DNA from 3 places in the Bradyrhizobium sp. LA6.8 genome. Region 3 is predicted to be linked to each of the others. Evidence: predicted binding sites of a transcription regulator. Region 3 holds the regulator's gene; each other region holds the start of a gene.

Region 1 (7,255 bases), on a different contig from region 3:
ACGGTTGTGCCCCCGCGCAATCAGGTCGAGAAGCCGCGCTTCCGTCGTACCTAGTCCGGTGATTGGTGATGGCAGTTCTGCCAGCAATTGTTCCATCGCAGGCTTCAGGAAGGGCAGCCTGGGGAAATCCCTGCCGAGCAATCCGAAACAGAGCTCCGGCGTTGGCGCCCGGTAGGCTTCCCAGGCCATGTTGGCGATCTCGAAGTCGCAGTCCGCGACCTCCAATTCCCGCACCATACGATCGCGAAGCTCTGTGCCGTCCGCTCCGCGCAGATCGAAATTGACACGTCGCAATCTCAGACGATCGGTGATCGATGGATGGGACCGCAAATAATCGAGGATCCAGATCAGTTGCAACTGACTATTGGGCTCAGGGTCGAACCACAGCTCGATGAGATCGACGCCATAGGTCTCGCAAAACCAAATCAGGCCTGTCTCCTTGTGCGCGAGACCGGTCTGAGGCAACCGGCCAACAAGATCGGACCAACGCACCTCCGGATCGCCTCTGACATAGCCTCCCGTCAGGTATTGCTCGAGGTGATGCGAGGTAGGCAGTGGCCCCGAAACGAAGCGAAAGATGAACGGGACGACCATGTCGGCGCGATCCGCATGGGCAAGACCAACGCCGGACGAACTGGTCAGGATCACACGCTTCATTGCCGACGCGCCCCACAAAACGAAACGGGCACTGACGACGTCGGCAACTCAACGTCCTCAGCGCCCGCTCCTCGCGAAAGTTCTTCGCGTTAGGCCTTACTCGTCCGCCGGCTCCTCGCCGTCGGCGTCACGCTCCGGTGCACCGGCGAGAATCTGCTCGGCGATCAGGCCGGAGTTCTGGCGGATCGAGGTCTCGATCTTGGCGGTGATGTCGGGGTTGGCTTTCAAAAACGCTTTCGAGTTCTCGCGGCCCTGGCCGAGGCGCTGGCTGTCATAGGAGAACCAGGCGCCGGACTTTTCGACGATGCCGGCCTTGACGCCGAGATCGAGGATCTCGCCCATCTTGGAGACGCCCTCGCCGTACATGATGTCGAATTCGACCTGCTTGAAGGGCGGCGCCAGCTTGTTCTTCACCACCTTGACGCGCGTCGTGTTGCCAACCACTTCGTCGCGCTCCTTGATCGCGCCGATGCGGCGGATGTCGAGACGGACGGAGGCATAGAATTTCAGCGCGTTGCCGCCGGTCGTGGTTTCCGGCGAGCCGTACATCACACCGATCTTCATGCGGATCTGGTTGATGAAGATCACCATGGTGTTGGATTTGTTGATGGAGGCCGTCAGCTTGCGCAGCGCCTGGCTCATCAGACGGGCCTGGAGACCCGGCAGCGCATCGCCCATCTCGCCTTCGAGCTCGGCCTTCGGCACCAGAGCCGCGACCGAATCGACCACCAGCACGTCCACCGCACCCGAGCGCACCAGCGTGTCGCAGATTTCCAGCGCCTGCTCGCCCGTGTCCGGCTGCGAAATCAGGAGCTCGTCGATGTTGACGCCCAGCTTGCGCGCATAGACCGGGTCGAGCGCGTGCTCGGCGTCGATGAAGGCGCAGATTCCGCCCTTCTTCTGCGCTTCCGCCACCGTGTGCAGCGCCAGCGTGGTCTTGCCCGAGGATTCCGGCCCGTAGATTTCCACGACGCGCCCCTTCGGCAGACCACCGATCCCGAGCGCAATGTCGAGCCCGAGGGAACCCGAGGACACCGCCTCGACATCCATCGACCGGTCGTTCTTGCCGAGCTTCATCACCGAGCCCTTGCCGAACTGGCGCTCGATCTGGGAGAGCGCGGCGGCCAGAGCTTTACTCTTGTCCATGGAAGATCCTTCGACGATACGCAGGGCAGTGTTGGACATTGGGTCGTGCTCCTTATGGCGAGGATTCGCTAGAGGGACAAACGATTGGCGGGGCGGGCCGGCGATAAAAACAATGTACCCTATTTGTTCCAGGTTCGCAATATGTTCTTTCGCGGATTTGGGCGCTGGCCTGTTTAACCCCCAGTGGCCTAAATTGAATTCCGCAGTGGCCTAATTTCCACAACGGCCGCTCATGAGATGAATCAAGGAATTTGGACCCATCGAACGCTTAGAGAACGAGCGTTCCGTCAGACGAACGTCTTTGACCCTTCCGGCGGCCTGCCTCATAACTGTCCACATGAAGAAAGGCGACGTTACTTGCCCTGACTGCTTCGCTGGCTACCGGCGGATTGAGCTTGAATCCCGCAAGGGCAAGACCGGGCATTACAAATGCCTAATCTGTGAACGTGTCCTAGAGATCTTCGACGGCTCCCGGGAGATCGCCTATCGGCTCACTGTGCAGCCTTCCGACTTGCACCCCGTGAGAGAGTAAGGCCGCCTCAGTTGGCGGCCTCTTTCATTTCATGACGTCTTCGCGCGGTGGCAACCCGTTGGCCTTGCGATATTCGGCGTCGCCGGGTGGCGGCGGGATCGGACGCTGGCCTGTTTCTGGCGACATTGGCCTAGTTTGAAATGACACGTGGCCTGTTTTGTTCTGGGCCAGCCATGCGGTGTATCCGCGAGCGGAACGTCGCCGTCATAAATCCGCAATCACCAGCGAATCTTTTGCGGTGTCTGGCCTGTCTGAGGATGGCGCCGCCAGTTGTTGAGGGAGTCTGGGTGATGACGGAAAACACGCAGCAGGCGGACAGGCGCAATCGGCTCTTGGAAGCCGCCGCGCACGAAATGATCAAATTCGAACAGAAGGAAAATGAGTTCCGCAGGCGAGATCGCGAGGAGCGCGCGGCGGAGCTTCGTCTGCCTCTGGATAAGATCAACGTCCACTGAGCGGCGCCGACAGTTTCACACGAGTGTCATGGCACGTTCCTAGCATTGTCACGCGACGGGGGTCCGGCGCGCGGCTCTCCGTCCAACCTCGGCCTAGACCACCAGATGGGCGGAGAGCTCGCCGACCTCCCGAGCCATCGCGGCACGCCCGGCCCACAACGTCCTTTCATCCGGATATTCTGATGATCAGAAGATCGCGGCCGTTGCAGGCGGTGACCCGATCCCCTCTCCCCTCTGAGGTGTCCCGCAGCGTGACATAAAACCTTGGCACAGGTTGTGCACACTCATCATCACCGGGGTTTTGCATCCACCTCTCCGGGGCTGGAAAGCCGCCGCCCGCGCAACATTTAAGCGGGCGGCGTTTTTATTGATGTCGCAATCTGATAGCCCCGCTGTCCCAATTAGGACAGCACCCGGATTTTGGTACTGGCCTGTTTCCGACCTCCTGGCCCAAGTGAATTTCGAAGCGGCTTGATCTTGAAAGTTCACTTTAGAACTGAAGGTGGCCCGTCGGCATACTAAGTTCATTGGAACTCAAACCCTGCGGTTAGGACCCGTAAGACGAGGTTGTGTCATGGAGCGCCGCCGGTTCAAGCAAACTCAATCCCTCGAAGAACGCCTTGCCCAAGAAGCCGAACGTCTCAGAGAGCAAGCCAGGAAGCTCCCCGCCGGGGCTGAGCGCGAAATCCTCCTACGCAAAGCGCGCCAAGCCGAGACCGGCTCGCACATGAGCGAGTGGCTGAGATCGCCGGGGCTTCAACCGCCAAAGCCAGCCTAGAAGCAGACGGCGCCTGAGGTATCGCGTTGCCGGCATTGATCCGGAGTCGTCCCGGCGTGGTCATTCACGTTGGCGGCACCAACGCTTCAGGATGAAGGTTTTCCCAATTCTGCGGGTGTCCCGATGAACCTTGGCACGGGACGTGCTGACATAACGGTATCGGGATTTTACAATTTCCCTCCCGGGGCTGGAAAGCCGCCGTCCGCGCTTCATTTAAGCGGACGGCGTTCTTGCTTCTGAAGCCCAACAAGCAACCTGTCCTGACTTGATGTTCCGAGTGTCCCAATTGGGACAGCACCCGGGTTTGGGCGTGGTCTGTTTCCGACCTCACTGTCCGATTTTGAAACGAGCCTTTGAAACGAGCCGTGGCCGGATTTGAAGTCGTTCAATTGTCGCGAGGTGAGACAGCACGTCGCGGCAGGACGCAGTCACCCTCCACCTGTCACCGAGCGGCCCTTGGCAATCTACCGGTGATTGAAAACGCCATCACGCTCGCGCCTCGCTTCCCTCTTGGAAAGAAGCAACGTGGCAGAGCTTCGCGAAATCCTTCAGGCGCTCCGCAAGAAACTGAACCAACGCCGCCTCGATTGGCCGCCCCCGTCTTGACCCGTCACCGCGTTGGCACGGCTGCTGCGGCGACAGAAACCGAGAGGAACCAGAACACTCTTTCACCAAGGCGGACAAGCGGCCGCTTCGAAACGTCGCGGCCTGCGGGAACAAAGTTCATGCGAATGGACGATGACCGCATCGAGATCGTCTCGCTAGCATTCACGCGCCTCGTTCGCTCGGTTCGATTCAAGATGTTCTGCGAACAGGCTCAAACCGAAGAAGGGTCTGCCACTTCCAGCCACGACCGCTTCGATCAACGAGGTACGATGAATGGATCAATTGTACGCCGAGCGGTTCGATAGCTCCCAGAGTTCGGAACACCGCCCATTCATTTCGGTGGCAATACCCACCTTCCGCCGACCGGAGATGGTGCGCCGTGCGATTGAAAGCGTGCTGCAGCAGGAGCACGCCGACTGGGAAATGGTGATCAGCGACGACGAAGGTCCGGAAGGCGCGACTTGGAGTATCCTGTCCGAGCACGCGCGGAGCGACCCGCGCATTCGCGTTATCGAGAACCACCGCGGCCGGGGCCAGGTTGAGAATACCAACAACGCGATGCTCGCATGTCGCGGCGACTGGATCAAAGTGCTGCACGATGACGACTGGCTCACGCCAGGATCGCTTGCGACTTTTGCGGAATTGGCGAGGACGTACCCCGCCGCTGCGTTCATGACCTCCACATCTCATCTCGTTCAGGACAGCGGCATAAGGTACCGGCGAGGACGCCAGGTTTATCTGTATTCGGGCCAGCAGTGCCTGGCGGATCTCTATCTGGCGGGCAAGACCCGATTGCTTGGGATTGTCCCGTCGACCCTGCTGATCAACGGCAAGGTCATCCGGGCCGGTTGCCTGATGCGAAACTACAAGTCGATCAGTTGGGGCGTCGACCAACTGTTCTTTCTCGATCTCGCCTGCCAGGGCGACATGGTGGCGATCGACGACGGTCTTGTGTTCTACGACACGACCAACCACGCGAGCATCACGGCATTGGGATCGTTCCCTCAGATTGACCAGGAGACCATCGAACTCAAGCACCTCGCCTGGAGCCTTCTGGAGGATAAGCGCGGACTTCCCGATCCTGAAACGATGGTGCGTGCATTGCGGGTTGCCCGGCTGCGCACACGGATCCGTCAGCAGCCCCTGAGCGCAACGATCCGCGATGCGCTTCAAATCTTGCGCCCCTCGGTTTTGAAGGCGGCCAACCTGGCGATCCGAGCCTGGGCGCGCGCACCGGGTGCGATTGCAACCTTACCGGGGATCGCTCATTGCACGGATTTCCTGTGAGCTCATTCGGCAGTCCCGGTGTCAGAGTTGCCACAGGTGCGTTTGAGACACCGAGATAGGTGACCGAAAATCAGTCCCTCCCAAAGCCGCTCCCGTCTCCCGATCCGGAGCGCACCGAGGAAGCCGGACGGGAGTATGCCGCGGCCCATCGGTCGCGGGAATTTTTGGCAATGCGGCGGACTTGACTGCCGCGCGCCCGCATAGACATCGGGCGCAGCTGTTTCGATGATCGCCAGGCCCTTGCGCTCTCGGTCGGACATCATCCAACCGACGCCACCTATCCGAATGAAAAAATCTGCCCTGCGAGGGTGCCGGTCAGGCAATACGCACGTCTCCGTGGTCTGCCAATCCAAGACGATAAGGAAACCGTGCCGGCCTCGAGATGCATTTGCGCATGCGAATGCGGGGCAGGAAAATTTGGCAATTATGTGCTGAAACGAACAGAGGCGCGGTGAGGGTCGACTAAACTCGGATTCGCTTGGTCTTTGCCAAGGGCCAAGCATCCCCAAGCGGCCCCGGCCTTCACCCCTATCAAGCCCCACCGGCCGGGGCCGTCTTCAGGGACGAGCCTGTTTCCTGGCGTGGTGGCCTTTGATTTCGGGAGTGACGCGATTTGTGGCGCAGAACACAACCTGACGACGAATAGCTGTGGTAGGATGCGAGGCATTGCAACGCCAAGGGTCGTCAGCGCCCCGCGTGGGAACCGTATTAGGGTTGAGCTGTTGACCTGTTTCATAGATGGGCTCAATTATGATCGACGCTGCTAAATGCGAGGAACTCGCAAATCATTACAAGGTCCTCTCTCAATCGTCCGGGGTTTCGGCGGACAGGGCCTTCCTGTTGAAGAACATCGCCCGGAGCCTCACTGGCGTGGCTAGCCAATTGGACAGGCTTGCCGCCCTGACGAGAGACGAAGCAAGGGTCACGCCGCCACAGATGTAGGCGGACGCAAGGCGGATCGAGACCGTCCGTAAAGACAGCTATGATTGACCTGGTTCAACGGCGCTCGGCGTCCAGGTCTACGATTGCCCAACCTGCAAGCGGCGGTCCTGGCATTCTCGCCGGCCAACGGGACGCCAACCACGCCCGGGGATTGGGACAGTACCCGGATTCCAGCCGCCGAAATAATTAGGAACGGTCCTCCCAAGGCGGGGTTGGCGGCGATACTCTCTCTGAGAGGCGGCGCCATGGTCCGGTACTTTTTCGATATCCGAGACGACACCGGCCTCTATGCCGACGATGAGGGACTGGAGTTTCGAACCCAGCGCGAAGCAGAGATCGAGGCGACGCAGACATTGAGCGGCCTTGCGCGCGACCTGGCGGGACACGAGGATCGAACAGACGTTGCGATCGAAGTCCGCACCGACGCCGGGCGGGTGTTCCAAGCCGCCCTCATCTTCGAGCCGCCGACAACGAAGCAATAGGCCACCACGGCTCGCCACATTGGGCGTGCACGTCGCGACGGACCGAGGCCGCCTGATCGGTCCATTCCGCGGAGCGCTCGCCCCGCCTCATCTGCGATCTACCTCACTTTGCCCCATCTCGGTCCGCCGCGAGGACGGCGGTTCGTCGTCATGCCTCCGATCGAACTTGAATTGAACGCTACAGTGTGTAACGCTAATATAAGTAGCGTTACTCTGCGTACCGTTCGAACAACCTCAGGAGGCACGATGAAGGCAATCCTCAAGATCGCTCTGGCGCTGTCTGTCCTCGCCGGCTCGGTGCCGGCGCAAGCCCAGATATCGAATGCCGCGACGGCATCGGGCGCCCCGAAGGTCGGCGCAAAGGTGACGA
Region 2 (7,255 bases), on a different contig from region 3:
GGCGTCAGTGCGTCCAGCTTTGCGTAGACGTCATCAGTCAGCTCGACCGGGCCCGAATAATCCGGCCCGCCATGAACGATGCGGTGACCGACGGCGCGCAGGCGGTGGTCGGCAAAACGCTCCTCGATGAAGCCGAGCACCTCCGCGAACAGATGAGCGCTGTCCGCATCGGATGCTTCCCTCTGCGTCTCGAACAGGTCTCCGCCCGCAGGGCTTTTCACCACGAGCCGCGGCTTCGCCTCATGCTCGTCGAGCAGGCCCTTGCACAGCAGGGCAGGCTCGTCCGCCGCGATGTCGAACAGGCCGAACTTGATGCTCGACGAGCCCGAGTTGAGGACGAGGACCGACGCCGTCATGACGTCAACCCGTCTTGCCCGGCCAGACCCAGTCGCGGATTTCAGGCATGTCCTCGCCGTGTTCGCGCACATAGTGCGAATGTTCGATCAGTCTGTCGCGGAACTGCTGTTGCACCTGCGCGGCCCTGGTCGCCAGACCCGGCACGCGCGCGATCGCCTCGATCGCGAGGTGATAGCGGTCGAGCCCGTTGAGCACGACCATGTCGAACGGCGTCGTCGTGGTGCCTTCCTCGGCAAAGCCGCGCACATGCATTCCGGCATGGTTGGTGCGGTTATAGGTGAGACGGTGGATGAGATAGGGATAGCCGTGATAGGCGAAGATCACCGGCTTGTCTGGTGTGAACAGGCTGTCGAAGTCGCGGTCGGACAGGCCGTGCGGGTGCTGGTCTTTCGGCTGCAGCGTCATGAGGTCGACGACGTTGACGACGCGGATCTTCAGGTCGGGCAGCGCCTTGCGCAGCAGATCGACGGCGGCGAGCGTCTCCAATGTCGGCACGTCGCCGGCGCAGGCCATCACGACGTCGGGCTCGCCATCCGCATCCTCCGTGCCGGCCCAGGTCCAGATGCCGATGCCGGCATCACAATGCGTGGCGGCGTCCTGCATCGACAGCCATTGCGGCGCCGGCTGCTTGCCGGCGACGATGACGTTGATGCGGTCATAGGTGCGCAGGCAGTGATCGGCGATCCACAACAGCGTGTTGGCGTCGGGCGGGAAGTAGATGCGGACGATGTCGGCCTTCTTGTTGGCGACGAGATCGACGAAGCCGGGATCCTGATGGCTGAATCCGTTATGGTCCTGCCGCCAGACATGCGAGGTCAGGAGATAGTTCAGCGAGGCGATCGGTCGCCGCCAGGGCAGATGTCGCGTCACCTTCAGCCATTTGGCGTGCTGGTTGAACATGGAATCGACGATGTGGATGAAGGCCTCGTAGCAGGAGAACAAGCCGTGCCGTCCCGTGAGCAGATAGCCCTCGAGCCAGCCCTGGCAGAGATGCTCGCTCAAAACCTCCATCACGCGTCCGTCCTGGGCGAGATGCACGTCGTAAGGCTCCGTCGGCTCCATCCAGACCCGTTCGGTCGCCTCGAACACGGCGTCGAGCCGGTTTGACGCGGTCTCGTCCGGACCCATGATGCGGAAGTTGCGCGCCTCGGCGTTGAGGCGGATGACATCCCGCAAAAATTTGCCGAGCTCACGCGTCGCTTCGCCGGTGACGCCGCCCGGCTGCGGCACGTCCAGGGCAAAACTGCGGAAGTCCGGCAGCTTCAGTTCCTTCTTCAACAGCCCGCCATTGGCGTGCGGATTGGCGCCCATGCGCCTGTTACCATCGGGCGCCAGCGCCTGGAGTTCGGGAACGAGCGCACCATTTGCGTCGAACAGCTTTTGGGGCTCGTAGCTGCGCATCCAGTCTTCGAGGATTTTCAGATGCGCCGGGTTCTCGCGACAGCCCGCAACGGGAACCTGATGTGCGCGCCAAAAGCCCTCGACCTTCTTGCCGTCGACCTCCTTCGGGCCGGTCCAGCCCTTCGGGCTGCGCAGCACGATCATCGGCCAACGCGGCCGCTCGACGCTTTTACGGCCGTCGCGGGCATGCTGCTGGATCGAGCGGATGCTGGCGAGCGCGACGTCGAGCGCGTCCGCCATGGCCTGGTGCATCAATTCGGGATCGTCACCCTCGACGAACAGCGGCTCGTGGCCGAACCCGCGGAACAGGTCGCCGATCTCCGCGTCGCGCATCCGTCCGAGCACGGTCGGGTTCGCGATCTTGTAGCCGTTGAGATGCAGGATCGGCAGCACGGCGCCGTCATGGGCGGGATTGAGGAACTTGTTCGAGTGCCAGGACGCCGCGAGCGGGCCGGATTCGGCCTCGCCATCGCCGACGACGCAGGCGACGACCAGGTCGGGATTGTCGAATGCGGCGCCATAGGCGTGCACCAGCGCGTAGCCGAGCTCGCCGCCTTCGTGGATCGAGCCCGGCGTTTCCGGCGCCGCGTGGCTCGGAATGCCGCCGGGGAAGGAGAACTGCCTGAAAAGTTTTCGCAATCCGTCCGTATCGCGCGCGACGTCAGGATAGATTTCGCTGTAGCTGCCTTCGAGATAGGTGTTGGCCACCATGCCCGGGCCGCCATGGCCGGGACCGCAGATATAGAGCACGCTGACATCGAGCGCGCGGATGACGCGGTTGAGATGGGCGTAGATGAAGTTCAAACCGGGCGTCGTGCCCCAATGGCCGAGCAAACGCGGCTTGATGTGTTCCGGCCGCAACGGCTCGCGCAGCAGCGGATTGTCGAGCAGATAGATTTGCCCGACGGAGAGGTAGTTCGCGGCGCGCCAATAGCGATCGAGCAGATCGAGGTCGCTGCTCCCTGAGGCCGATTGTCGTTGATTTGTCATGTTCCTGCTGACCTTCACCCAGCGATCGTCACCAACTTTGTTCCGGTGCGATTGATCCCTGTCCGGCATCGAACCGGATCGCCGGGCCGGATGTGTTGCGTGAGGTCAAAGGACCGCGCCCGAAATTTGGGCGGCTACTGTGCATGGGGTTGTTTTTCAGTTTTTTGTTTGTGTTCTTGATTTGTTCCTTTGGCGTGCTATCTTGGCTTCATGAGTCCAGCATCCTCTCATGCTCTCAAGCACCCGCCGGTCACGGCGCCCTCCGAGCCGGCGGGTGCGGACTCTGATTTTCCCGAACTGGCGGTCGCCATTGACAAACAGCGCAGGCGAGGGCGGGGCGCCCAGTCCAATGCCAGCGGCCGCTTCGAGGCCGAGGCCCGCGTCGCCTTCGACGATGGCTGGCAGAGCCTGGAGGAGCTGCCGCCGTTCAAGACCACCGTCGGCGTCGATACCTCGCGCAAGGTGATCACCCGCAACGAATCCCCCGATATCGGCTTCGACCGCTCGATCAATCCTTATCGCGGCTGCGAGCACGGCTGCGTCTATTGTTTCGCGCGGCCGACGCATGCCTATCTCGGCCTGTCGCCGGGGCTCGACTTCGAGTCAAAGCTGTTTGCCAAGCCAGATGCGCCGGCGCTGCTCGAGAAGGAGCTGGCCGCGACCGGCTACGAGCCGCGGATGATCGCGATCGGGACCAACACCGATCCGTATCAGCCGATCGAGCGCGAGCGCAAAATCATGCGCGGCATTCTCGAAGTGCTGGAGCGCGCCGGCCATCCCGTCGGCATCGTCACCAAGTCGGCGCTGGTCGTGCGCGACATCGACATTCTCGCGCGGATGGCTAAGCGCAACCTCGCCAAGGTCGCGATCTCGGTCACCTCGCTCGATCCAAAGCTCGCGCGCACCATGGAGCCGCGCGCGGCGACGCCGCCGAAGCGGCTGGAGGCGCTGAAGCAGCTTTCGGAGGCCGGCATTCCGACCACCGTGATGGTCGCGCCGGTGATCCCCGCGCTGAACGATTCCGAGATCGAGCGCATCCTCGATGCCGCCGCCCATGCCGGCGTCAAGGAAGCCTCCTATGTGCTGCTGCGGCTGCCGCAGGAGGTGCGTGATCTCTTCCGCGAATGGCTGATGGCCAATTATCCGGACCGCTACCGCCACGTCTTCACCCTGATCCGCGATATGCGCGGCGGCCGCGATTACGACGCGAAATGGGGCGAGCGGATGAAGGGCACCGGACCGATGGCCTGGACCATCGGCCGCCGCTTCGAGATCGCCTGCGACAGGCTTGGGCTGAACAAGCGACGCTCCAAGCTGACGACGGATCACTTTGCGAGGCCGAAGCGGAACGGCGATCAGCTCAGCCTGTTCTGATCGGGAAGTGGAAGAGGCGTAGCATGAGTAAGGAACTGCCACCCCCGGTGCCGCGGCTCACCGTCATCACGCTGGGTGTGAGCGACATTCGTGCCAGCATCGCCTTCTATGACGCGCTCGGCTTCGCGCGTCGGCTGAAGGCGACCGGCGAGGCGGTTGCGTTCTACGATACCGGTGGTCCGGTACTGGCCCTGTTTCACTGGGACAAACTCGCGGCCGACGCCAAGTTGCCGGACAATCCGAGGCCCGCGACCTTCCGCGGCATGACGCTCGCCTGGAACTGCGCCACGCGCGGCGAGGTCGATGCGGTTCTGGCCTTCGCCGTCGGCAAGGGCGCGGCGCTGCTGAAAGCGGCGCATGAGACCGACTACGGCGGTTATTCCGGCTATTTCGCCGACCCCGACGGCCATCCCTGGGAAGTCGTGGTCGCGCCCGGCATCGAGGTCGGTGAGGACCGGCGGGTGCATCTGGCCGAGTAGGCGGCTGGTCTGAATAACGGGAATTGTCCGGGGTTCCCGGTTGCGCCGGCCGGACCGCTTGCGCACGATCCCGGCCATGATTCGAGATAAGTCCGCCAGGAAGCCAGTCAAAGAGACGCCAAAGAAGGCCGCGCCCGCCAAGGCGAGCTTCCGCCGCGAGCGCGCGCTGATCAAGCGCGGTGTCTGGCCGATCGCGGGTTGCGACGAGGCCGGTCGCGGGCCGCTGGCTGGTCCCGTGGTCGCGGCCGCCGTGATTCTCGATCCCGACCGCATTCCCCGCGGCATCGACGATTCCAAGCGCTTGACGGCCGAGGAACGGGAAAGACTGTTCGACAAGATCTGCGCCACCGCGCAGGTCTCGGTCGCCGTCGCCTCGCGCTCCCGGATCGACCGCGACAACATCCTGCGTGCCTCGCTGTGGGCGCTGAAGCGCGCCGTGGTGGCGCTGCCCGACGCGCCGCGTCATGTGTTTGTCGACGGCCGCGATCGGCTCGACACCGCCTGCGACTGCGAGGCCGTGATCGGCGGCGACGGCATCGTCCTGTCGATCGCCGCAGCCTCGATCATCGCCAAGGTGACGCGCGACCGGCTGATGTGCGCGCTGGCGCAGGACTGCCCCGGCTATGGCTTCGAGCAGCACAAGGGCTATGCTGTTCCCGAGCACCTCGACGCGCTCGACCGCCTCGGTCCCACCGTCCACCACCGCAGCTTCTTCGCCCCCGTCGCCGCCGCACGGGCCAAGCACATGCCCTGGACCGTCGAGCCGGTGCGGGACTTGTTTGAGGTGACCGAGATGGACGCGCAGGTGGAAGCAAGCGTTGAAATTGATGCGTCAGCAGGCTTGTAGGGCAGACGGTCGTTGCCACAACGCGCAGCGCCCTTTATCAAAACAGATGTGAGCGAATAGGGCCGGCTGGACGGGTTGGCTGCATCTTTCGGACGTTGCATGCGGTTTACCTCCCTGGTCATCGAGCTCATTCGCGCCCGGCCGCGGCTGATCGTGTGGATCGCCGTGCTGCTCCAGGCCGCGATGTGGCTGTTCGTGGCGCTTGTGTTCTATCGCAGCCCGCCCGGCACGCTCGCGACCCTGCTCGCGTTCGGCCGCGAGTACCAGGTCGGTACCGATCTGGGCCCGCCCTTGCCGGTCTGGCTCGCCGACATCGCCTATCGCGCCGCCGGCGGCCACATGTTCGGCGTCTATGTCCTCGCCCAGCTCTGCGAGGTCGCGACCTTCATCGCGCTCTATCATCTCTCCCGCGCCGTGGTCGGCTCACAGCAGGCGGTGCTCGCTGTGCTGCTGACCATGACCGTGCTGGCCTTCTCCTCGCCGGCGCTCGACTTTGGCCCGCTGGTGCTGGCGCGGCCGCTCTGGGCGCTGCTGCTGCTGCATTCCTGGCAGATCATCGGCCAGCGCCGCGGCAATGCCTGGTTTGCCTGGTCGATCGAGGCGGGCCTCCTGCTGCTGACGACGCCCGCGGCGATCTTTCTTCTCCTCCTGCTCGTCGTCTTCGCGATCTCGACCGCCGGCGGACGCCGGACGCTGCGCGCGCTCGATCCGCTGTTCGCGCTGATCGTCGTCGCCGTGCTGGCGCTGCCCTATGCGGTCTGGCTGATGCGCGCCGAGACGCTTGTCATGCCGACCCTGCCTGAAGTCGCCGCGCTGAACGCCCGCGCGCTGCACGCGGCCTGGCTGCTCGGCGGGCTCGTGCTTGGCGCGGCGGCGATCCCGGCGCTGACGTTTCTCAATAGCGGCCTGTTCGTCGCCAAGGGCGAGGAAGCGCCGATCATCTACCGGCCGCCGGTCGAGCCGCTCGCGCACAACTTCGTCTATTTCTTCGCGCTGGCGCCTGCGCTCGGCGCGGTCCTGATCTCCGGTGTGCTCGGGCTCGATGCCGTTGTCGGCGGTGCCGGCGTCGTGCTGGTCATGTCGGGACTTGCCGTGGTCGTGACGGCCGGCGACCTCATCGCGATGCGCCGCGCGCGCGTGCTGCGGACGGTGTGGGCTGCCGCCGTCCTGGCGCCCGCAGCCGGCGTCGTGCTCGCCGTGCTGTTCCTGCCCTTGACCGGCGCCAACGAGATTGCGACCTCGATGCCGGCGCGCGCGATTTCGGACTTCTTTGACGAGAGCTTTGCCCGCCGCACCAATCATCGCCTGCGCGCGGTCGCCGGCGAGACCCAGCTTGCGAGCCTGATCACGCTGCATTCCGGCCGGCCGCATCTCTTCATCGATGCCCAGCCCGCGCGCACGCCGTGGATCAATCAGGCCAAATTCAGCGAGACCGGCGGCGTCGTGGTCTGGCGCGCCTCCGACACCGCCGGCACCCCGCCGCCGGAAATCCTCGCGCGCTTTCCCGGCATCGTTCCGGAAGTGCCGCGCGCGTTCGAATGGCTGGTGACCGGCCGCCAGCAGCTCTTGCGCATCGGCTGGGCCATCGTGCGGCCGAAGGGGACGTAAGTCGGGAATCGTAGGGTGGGCAAAGCGAAGCGTGCCCACCACGCATCCATGATCGCGGAGAGAGACGGTGGGCACGGCGCTTTGCGCCTTTGCCCACCCTACGACAGCTCGCTATCCCGCCATCACCTTCGCGATCGCGCGCAGATCCTGCCACGCCAGCCGCTTGTACGATGGCGAGCGCAAGAGATAGGCCGGATGG
Region 3 (7,255 bases):
GCCTGTCGCGTATCGTAAGGTGCAGGGAATGGCGCAGCCGGACCGGCCAGTTCGGTCCCAGGGGATCGCGGGGACTTGGATCGCGGGGACTTGGCCCGTCGGCCGAGCTGCATCCGCGGGCGGCCTCGTGCCGGCAGGGTTCGACCTCTGGACGTCGCTGGCCGAGACCCTGCGCGAATGGGCGCGCGCCGAGGCCGGCGCCGGGCGATTGTTGCCGTGGGTGCCGGTCGCGTTCGGCGGCGGCATCGCGCTCTACTTCGCTGCCGATCATGAACCGGTGCTGTGGGTCGTTGCCGCAACGGCCATCGCGCTCACGCTTGGCGCCGTGCTGTTGCGGCGGAGCCGGTTGTTTGCGCCGGCGATCATGATCGCGGCGGTGGCGGCCGGTTTTGCCACGGCGACCTGGAAGACGGCGCGGATCGCGCACACGGTGCTGGCAAAGCCGCTCTATTCCGTCTCGCTGTCGGGCTTCGTCGAGACCCGCGACATCCGCGAGCGCACTGACCGCTTCGTGCTGCGCGTCACCGCGATGGAGGCGCAGCGCAGCGACGTCAAGCTCGAGCGCGTGCGCCTCTCCGTGCGCAAGGGGACTGCGCCCGAGGTCGGCAGCTTCGTGCAGTTGAAGGCGCGGCTGTTGCCGCCGTTGTCGCCGGTGCGCCCCGGCAGCTATGACTTTTCGCGCGACATGTTCTTCCAGGGTATCGGCGCCTCCGGCTTCGTGATGGGCACGATTGCGGCATCGGTGCCGCCGGACGCCGGTGGCTTGCGGCTACGTTATGCCGCCTTCATGCAGGGTCTGCGCGATGCGATGGACGCGCGCATCCGCGCCACGCTCGAGGGCGACAACCGGGTGATCGCGACCGCGCTGCTCACGGGCCGGCGCGATGCGATTACCACGCCCGTCAACGACGCCATGTTCATCTCGGGGCTGGGACATGTGCTCTCGATTTCCGGCTATCACATGGCGGTCGTCGCCGGCGTGGTCTTCTTCGCGGTGCGCGCGCTGCTGGCGTTGATCCCTGGAATGGCGGCCGGCTTTGCCATCAAGAAATGGTCGGCGGCTGCGGCGCTGGTCGCAGCCGCGTTCTATCTGCTGCTGTCGGGTGCGGAGGTCGCCACGCAACGCTCGTTCTTCATGACGGCGGTGGTGTTGATCGCGGTCATGGTCGATCGCCGTGCCATCACCTTCCGCACGCTGGCGGTGGCCGCGCTGATCGTGCTCGCGGTCGCACCGGAAGCACTTGTGCATCCGAGTTTTCAAATGTCCTTCGCCGCGACGCTCGGACTGGTGGCACTGGTGCAGATCGGCATGCCGAACCTGTTTGCGTCGCCCGATCATTCCGCGACCGCGCGGATCGCAATGTGGGGCGGACGCGAGATCGCGATGCTGTTCCTGGCCTCGCTGATCGCGGGGCTCGCGACCACGCCCTATGCCGCCTTCCACTTCCACCGCGTCACCCCGTTCGGCGTGCTCGCCAACCTCGGGGCGATGCCGGTGGTCTCGGCCCTGGTGATGCCCGCGGGCCTGTTGGGCTTGATTGCAGCGCCGTTCGGACTCGATGGTCCGTTCTGGTGGCTGATGGGGATCGGCATCGACTGGATGGTTGCGGTGTCGCGCTGGGTGGCCGCTTTGCCGGGCGCGATCGGCCGTATCTCGGCTTTCGGCATCGCACCGCTGATCGCTGCAAGCTTGGGGATCATCGTGATGGGTTTGTTGCGCACGCCGTTGCGCTGGGCCGGCGCGGTGGTGCTGTTCGCCGCGATCCTCTGGGGACTGCGCGCGCGGCAGCCCGATATCCTGATCGCCGGTGACGGCCAGAGTGTCGCGGTGCGGGGCAGGGATGGGCACTTGCATCTGATCAGGTCGAGCAAGGACAGTTTTCTTCTGAAGGAATGGCTCGCCGCCGACGCCGATCCGCGCGATCCCGGCAGTGCCTCACTGGCCGTCGGGGTGTCGTGCGACGAAGCCGGCTGCGTGACGCCGCTCGCCGACGGGCGCCTGGTCGCGCTGGCCTTGCGCATCGATTCACTGGCTGACGATTGCAGCCGGGCCGCGCTGGTGGTGACGGCGCGGCCGGCGCCGCCGGATTGCGCAGCGATGGTTGTCGACCGTCAGCGTCTCGCAAGGCAAGGCGCGCTGGCGCTGACGCGAAGCGGCGACGGTTTTGCGGTTCAGGCGGCGAAGACGAGGGGGACAGACCGTCCGTGGTCGCCGGCGGCGGCCGGCGAGGCGGATTTCAGCGCGAGCCTTGCGCCGCAGGCGGCGGCTCCCCGCAACCGCGACGCGACGCCATCGGAAGCCGACCTGCAGGCCGAGGATTGAGCGGACGGGTTACAGATACCAGGCCAGCACGGCGTCGAGCCTGGCGTTGCCGATCACCGGCAGGACGACCATCTGGCTCAGTCCAGAGGCGCAGGCCTGCGAGGCCGCGACCGAGACGTCACGCGCGAGATCGTCGTTGAGTGCGGGCATGCCGGTGGCCCAGGCCCCGCCGATGCTGCCTTCGCCTTTGGCGATGGATTTCGTCGCATAGAGCGCGGCGAGGTCGGTCTGCGCGCTGCAATCGCCGGCGCGGAAGACCAGCGCCGAACGGGCCTCGTCCGGGACCCAGATCTCGAAGCGTCGCGCAATCGGGGTCGCCCGCGCGGAGAGAAATGTCAGCACCCAGGTCTGATCGGTGCCGGTCCGGTAGGGAACGCCGACGCCGAGATTGATACCGACCTTGGCGGCGTCCTCCCAGCGCAGAAAACTCCTGGCATCGTGCAGGTCCTTGATGATCAGCGGCAGGCCGGCTTTCCAGATGCGGCCGGGCAGGCCGAAGCCGCGCGGAAATCTGGTATGGCGGGAGTTGAATTCGAACATGTCGGCGGTGCCGTAATAGCCGTCGACGAGCCCCATCTCGTAGGAGGTTTCGGCATCGTTGTGCCAGAGCTCGATCGCGCCGACATGGGCCTCGTCGTCGCCGCAGAACAGCACCATGACGGCTTGCAGGAATTCGCCTGAAAACACCGGCACCGCCACGCCGCAGGTCAGCCCGGCGGCGATGGCCTGATCGGTCCGCTTGAAATAGGAATCGGTGAATCTGGTGAGGATCACGGGGTGGCCGCCAGCCCAGGCCTTGCCGGGAAGCCCCTCGTCATATCCGAAGTGCAGATCCTCGCTCACGTCCCTAAACGCGGACAACCCTTCGCCGTAGAGGCCGCCGCCGAATTCCAGCCGCATGCGCGTGCGGTCAGGCACCCAGAGTTCAACGACGCGAATGAAGGTCTTCATCGAACGTGCCCGCCGTCTCAAGCCGCACCAAGCATCGGCCATTTGGCTGCGGAACGGACGTTCAAAATTCAGGCAGGACAGCGCAAACTTCGTGCGGTGGGAGACGCCACGGCTTGGTCCGCCCGATGGAGTTTCGCGGGACACAAACGACACCATCTCGCCGGCCTCGGCCGGCGATGGCGATTTTCAATCCTGGCCCGACCTGCCGGCCGGGAATGGCTGCATCAGCCGATCGGCAGGCGGGTGATGGTTGTCCGGCTGTCGGTGATGGTCTGCGGCTTGTGCTCGCGCTCGCCGAGCGGCTGGGTCACCGGTAGCTGCAGCACGGTCGCACGCTGGCCTTCGACCAGCTGCGTCACCAGCACGGATTTGCCGTCGGGGAATTCGATCGCATCATGATGGCGATCGGGAATGTGCGGATCGATCTTGCCGAATTTGCCGACGCGCGAATTGACGGTGCGCGTCCAGATCCAGCGATTGTCGTAGCGGACGTTGTCGGCGAAGGCGAGCTCCGTTCCCGGGAGCAGGCAGACCGCGACGGTCGGATCGGCCGCGGAGGCAAAGCCGCGCGTCGAGGTGCCGCGGAAGGTTGTCGTGACGATCGTCTCGCCGACTTCGGCGGGACGCGACGCGACGGCATGCAGGCTGTAGTCACACATCGGGTGCTCCTCATGCAGGGATAGCGACCCACGTCTCTTAATCGAGGCGCAGGCCTCTATCAGAGTGGAAATACCAAACGTTCTGCCGGGTTGTAGGCAAATCTACGGCTCGCCGCCGCAGGCCGCAATCACATTAACTTTCCCGAATCCACCAGGAACAAAGCCCGCCCCTTTGCATTCTGCAGGCGCGTGTCAGCGCCCCGCAGGCGCCGACCAGCCGGAATATTGCCAGCCCGGCCGCGACGGTTGGTCGACGGCGTCGAGGGCCTTGCGGACTTGCTCGCTCATGGCGGTATCCTTGCGGACATGGGGCCGCGATTGCGCGGCCAAGGCTTGCACGGCCAAGGCTTGCGACGCTGATGCTGCGATCAGCGCCACAGCAATTGTGCTCAGAACGATCCGGCGCATGACTTCTCCTCGAACCTGAAGGCCGCGAAGCAGGGCTGCTTCGTGCGGCGTGCCGAGGATTTACCGCTGGAGGAGGGGCCGGATAATCTGCGCGAAACCAGAAAGACTATCCAGCGGAAGCGGACAATCGTCCGCTCCAATCTCGGATCGGCGCCGCCGATCGAAAGCGCGCGGGGCGCCAAATAACCGATACCGGCACGTCCGGTATCAATACTTCCGGTACAGCCCGATCAGCTTGCCCTGGATCTTCACCCGGTTGGGCGGCAGAATGCGGACCTCATAGGCCGCATTGGCGGGCTCGAGCGCGATCGAGGCGCCGCGGCGGCGGAAGCGCTTGAGCGTCGCCTCCTCGTCGTCGATCAGCGCCACCACGATATCGCCGGTATCGGCGCTCTCGTTGCGCTGGATCAGCGCCATGTCGCCGTCGAGAATGCCGGCCTCGACCATGGAATCGCCGCGCACTTCGAGCGCGTAATGTTCGCCCGAGCCGAGCATGTCAGGCGGTACGCTGATGGTGTGGCTGCGGGTCTGCAAGGCCTCGATCGGCGTACCGGCCGCGATGCGGCCCATCACGGGGACCGCGACGGGGCGCTCGCCCTCGTCCGCCGGCGGGCTCGAAGTCGTGCGGACCTTGCCGAGATTGCCTTCGATGACGCTCGGCGTGAAGCCGCGGCGGCTGCCGGCAGCGGCCTGAAGCTCGGGCAGCTTGATCACCTCGATGGCGCGGGCCCGGTTGGGCAGGCGCCGGATGAAGCCGCGCTCCTCGAGCGCAGTGATCAGGCGATGGATGCCCGATTTCGAGCGCAGGTCGAGCGCGTCCTTCATCTCATCGAAGGAGGGCGGCACGCCGCTTTCCTTCAGCCGTTCGCTGATGAACCGCAGGAGCTCGTATTGTTTGCGCGTTAACATCTCGACCAAAATCCCCCGGTTGATGTCGTTCGATTCCGAGACGCTGAATTCAGCAGTAAGCCGCTACATTCTCGAAACAAATCATGAACGGACACTATATGTTCGATACATGTTCCGCAACTGCTTAATTTACCGTGAACGCGACAAAGTTCGCGGAACGCACGCGAACGAAGCGCTCAGACGGGCAGCCGCAAGACCTCGCAAGGCGTGCCGGCTTCGGCCTTCGGCGCGAATGGCGCGCGCACGAGAAGTGCCTGTGCCGCAGCGAGATTCGCAAGCAGCGAGGAATCCTGGTGATTGACCGGAAGGGCGACGAGCGTGCCGTCATCGCGGAGCTCGAGGCGTGCGCGCAGGTAATCCTCGCGCTGGTCGTTGGCGCCGACATCGCGGCCGAGCACCGCGCGTTCGCGGCGGTGATGAATCATCGAACGGCCCGAAAGCGCGCGAATCAACGGCACCATGAACAGGAAGCCGCAAACGTAGGATGACACGGGATTGCCGGGCAGGCCGATCACGCGCATCGCGCCGAGCCGCCCGTTCATCATCGGCTTGCCCGGCCGCATCGCGATCTTCCAGAACGCCATCGAGATACCTTCGTCCCTCAGCGCCTGCTGGACCAGATCGTGGTCCCCGACCGACGCGCCGCCGGTCGTGATCAGGATGTCGGCGCCGCTCTCCCGCGCGCGGCCGATGCCGGCCGTGGTGGCCTCCAGCGTATCGGCGGCAACGCCGAGGTCGATGGTATCGGCGCCCTCGCTGCGGGCGAGCGCGTGCAGGGCGTAGCCGTTGGAATAGACGATCTGGCCGTGGCCCGGCGTCGTACCCGGCATCACCAGCTCGTCGCCGGTCGCGAGGATCGCGACCTTCGGGCGTCGCCGGACTGGCAATTGCGGGTAATTCATGCCGGCGGCGAGCGCGAGGTCGCGCTCGGTGAGCCGGGCTCCCTTGCGCAGCAGCACGTCGCCTTCCGAGAAGTCGACGCCGGCGGGGCGGATGTGCCGCCCCGTTACGGCGGCTTCCTTGATGGTGATGCGCTTGCCGTCCGCGATCGTGTCCTCCTGGATCACGACCGCATCAGCGCCATCGGGAACGACACCGCCGGTGAAGATACGCACGGCCTCGCCGGCGCCGACCGATCCCGCAAACGGGCGGCCCGCCGCGACCTCGCCGATCAGGGTGAGCTGGGAGTCGATCTTCGCCGCATCGACCGCGCGCACCGCATAGCCGTCCATTGCCGACATCGCCTGCGGCGGCTGCGTGCGCCGCGCGGCGACGTCGCGCGCGAGCACGCGGTGGAAGGCTGCGTCGAGCGCGATCATCTCTTCAGGCAGCGGCTCTGCGCCCGCCAGCACCGCAGCGAGCGCGTCGGAAACCGGCATCAGGGCCACGGGTGAAAACTCCTGCTGGGCCCGTTCGGGCAAATCGGCGGCGAGAGTTCTAGCCGAGTGCAGGCGCAGAGGCAAAACAGTGGCCGCGCAGGATGATTTATCCTGCGTCATCCGCTCTGCGATGAAGGGTGAGCATCAAGTCCGCCGCGGCATGATCCAGAAAGCGAGACAGACCGGTACGAGGATGGCCATGGCGAGGACGAGAAGGACGAGAGCCACGGCCAGCATCGGTCAACTCCCCGGCGGCTTGTACGGACTGACGTCCGGCGCTGCGGGGCCCTGATCCTTGTCAGGCAGCGGGTCGGCCTGGGATTTCAGGTCGGCGGCCTTGCTGATCAGCTTGGCGGAAAGCTCAGAATCCGAGGTGGTCCTGGCGAATTTCATCAGCAGAGAGGCCTGCTTGGTGAGGTAGGTTTTGCCCAACACGACGATAAGCCCGATGTAGAATTCCCAACGGACTCATGAGTCCTGAGAGGGGCAATCGTTCCGGGAACTCTGTATAAAAATGCACAAAGGGTTTTGGTTCCTCGCCCCCGGGCAATATAGTTCCATTCGCGGCCCGTCGGCTTGCCGGCCAAAGATCAGATTCCGAGCGCCTTGAGGGCGTTCCCGACGTC

The links. The regulator LexA, encoded in region 3, represses DNA repair genes until DNA is damaged. The targets are predictions, from matches to a motif close to TGTTCNNNNTGTGTTCNG.
Region 1: the regulator LexA is predicted to act here: its motif matches at 1,917-1,934, upstream of recA (recombinase RecA).
Region 2: the regulator LexA is predicted to act here: its motif matches at 2,920-2,937, upstream of ABIA90_RS36435 (PA0069 family radical SAM protein).

The regions. Positions count from the first base shown of each region.
Region 1 is NZ_JBEPQQ010000006.1:362,865-370,119, reverse strand. Features, by position in the region: gene ABIA90_RS28220 (hypothetical protein) at 1-657, opposite strand, end outside; gene recA (recombinase RecA) at 754-1,842, opposite strand; gene ABIA90_RS28210 (hypothetical protein) at 2,626-2,790, shown strand; gene ABIA90_RS28205 (hypothetical protein) at 3,365-3,568, shown strand; gene ABIA90_RS28200 (glycosyltransferase family 2 protein) at 4,448-5,461, shown strand; gene ABIA90_RS28195 (DUF6894 family protein) at 6,448-6,885, shown strand; gene ABIA90_RS28190 (hypothetical protein) at 7,132-7,255, shown strand, end outside.
Region 2 is NZ_JBEPQQ010000010.1:57,257-64,511, reverse strand. Features, by position in the region: gene ABIA90_RS36445 (acetate/propionate family kinase) at 1-356, opposite strand, end outside; gene ABIA90_RS36440 (phosphoketolase family protein) at 361-2,748, opposite strand; gene ABIA90_RS36435 (PA0069 family radical SAM protein) at 2,959-4,122, shown strand; gene ABIA90_RS36430 (VOC family protein) at 4,146-4,601, shown strand; gene rnhB (ribonuclease HII) at 4,678-5,448, shown strand; gene ABIA90_RS36420 (glycosyltransferase family 39 protein) at 5,548-7,056, shown strand; gene ABIA90_RS36415 (uracil-DNA glycosylase) at 7,168-7,255, opposite strand, start outside.
Region 3 is NZ_JBEPQQ010000003.1:568,996-576,250, reverse strand. Features, by position in the region: gene ABIA90_RS16365 (ComEC/Rec2 family competence protein) at 29-2,323, shown strand; gene ABIA90_RS16360 (GAF domain-containing protein) at 2,333-3,274, opposite strand; gene ABIA90_RS16355 (hypothetical protein) at 3,499-3,933, opposite strand; gene ABIA90_RS16350 (hypothetical protein) at 4,126-4,341, opposite strand; gene lexA (transcriptional repressor LexA) at 4,549-5,250, opposite strand; gene ABIA90_RS16340 (molybdopterin molybdotransferase MoeA) at 5,427-6,638, opposite strand; gene ABIA90_RS16335 (hypothetical protein) at 6,870-7,064, opposite strand; gene ABIA90_RS16330 (HAD family hydrolase) at 7,220-7,255, opposite strand, start outside.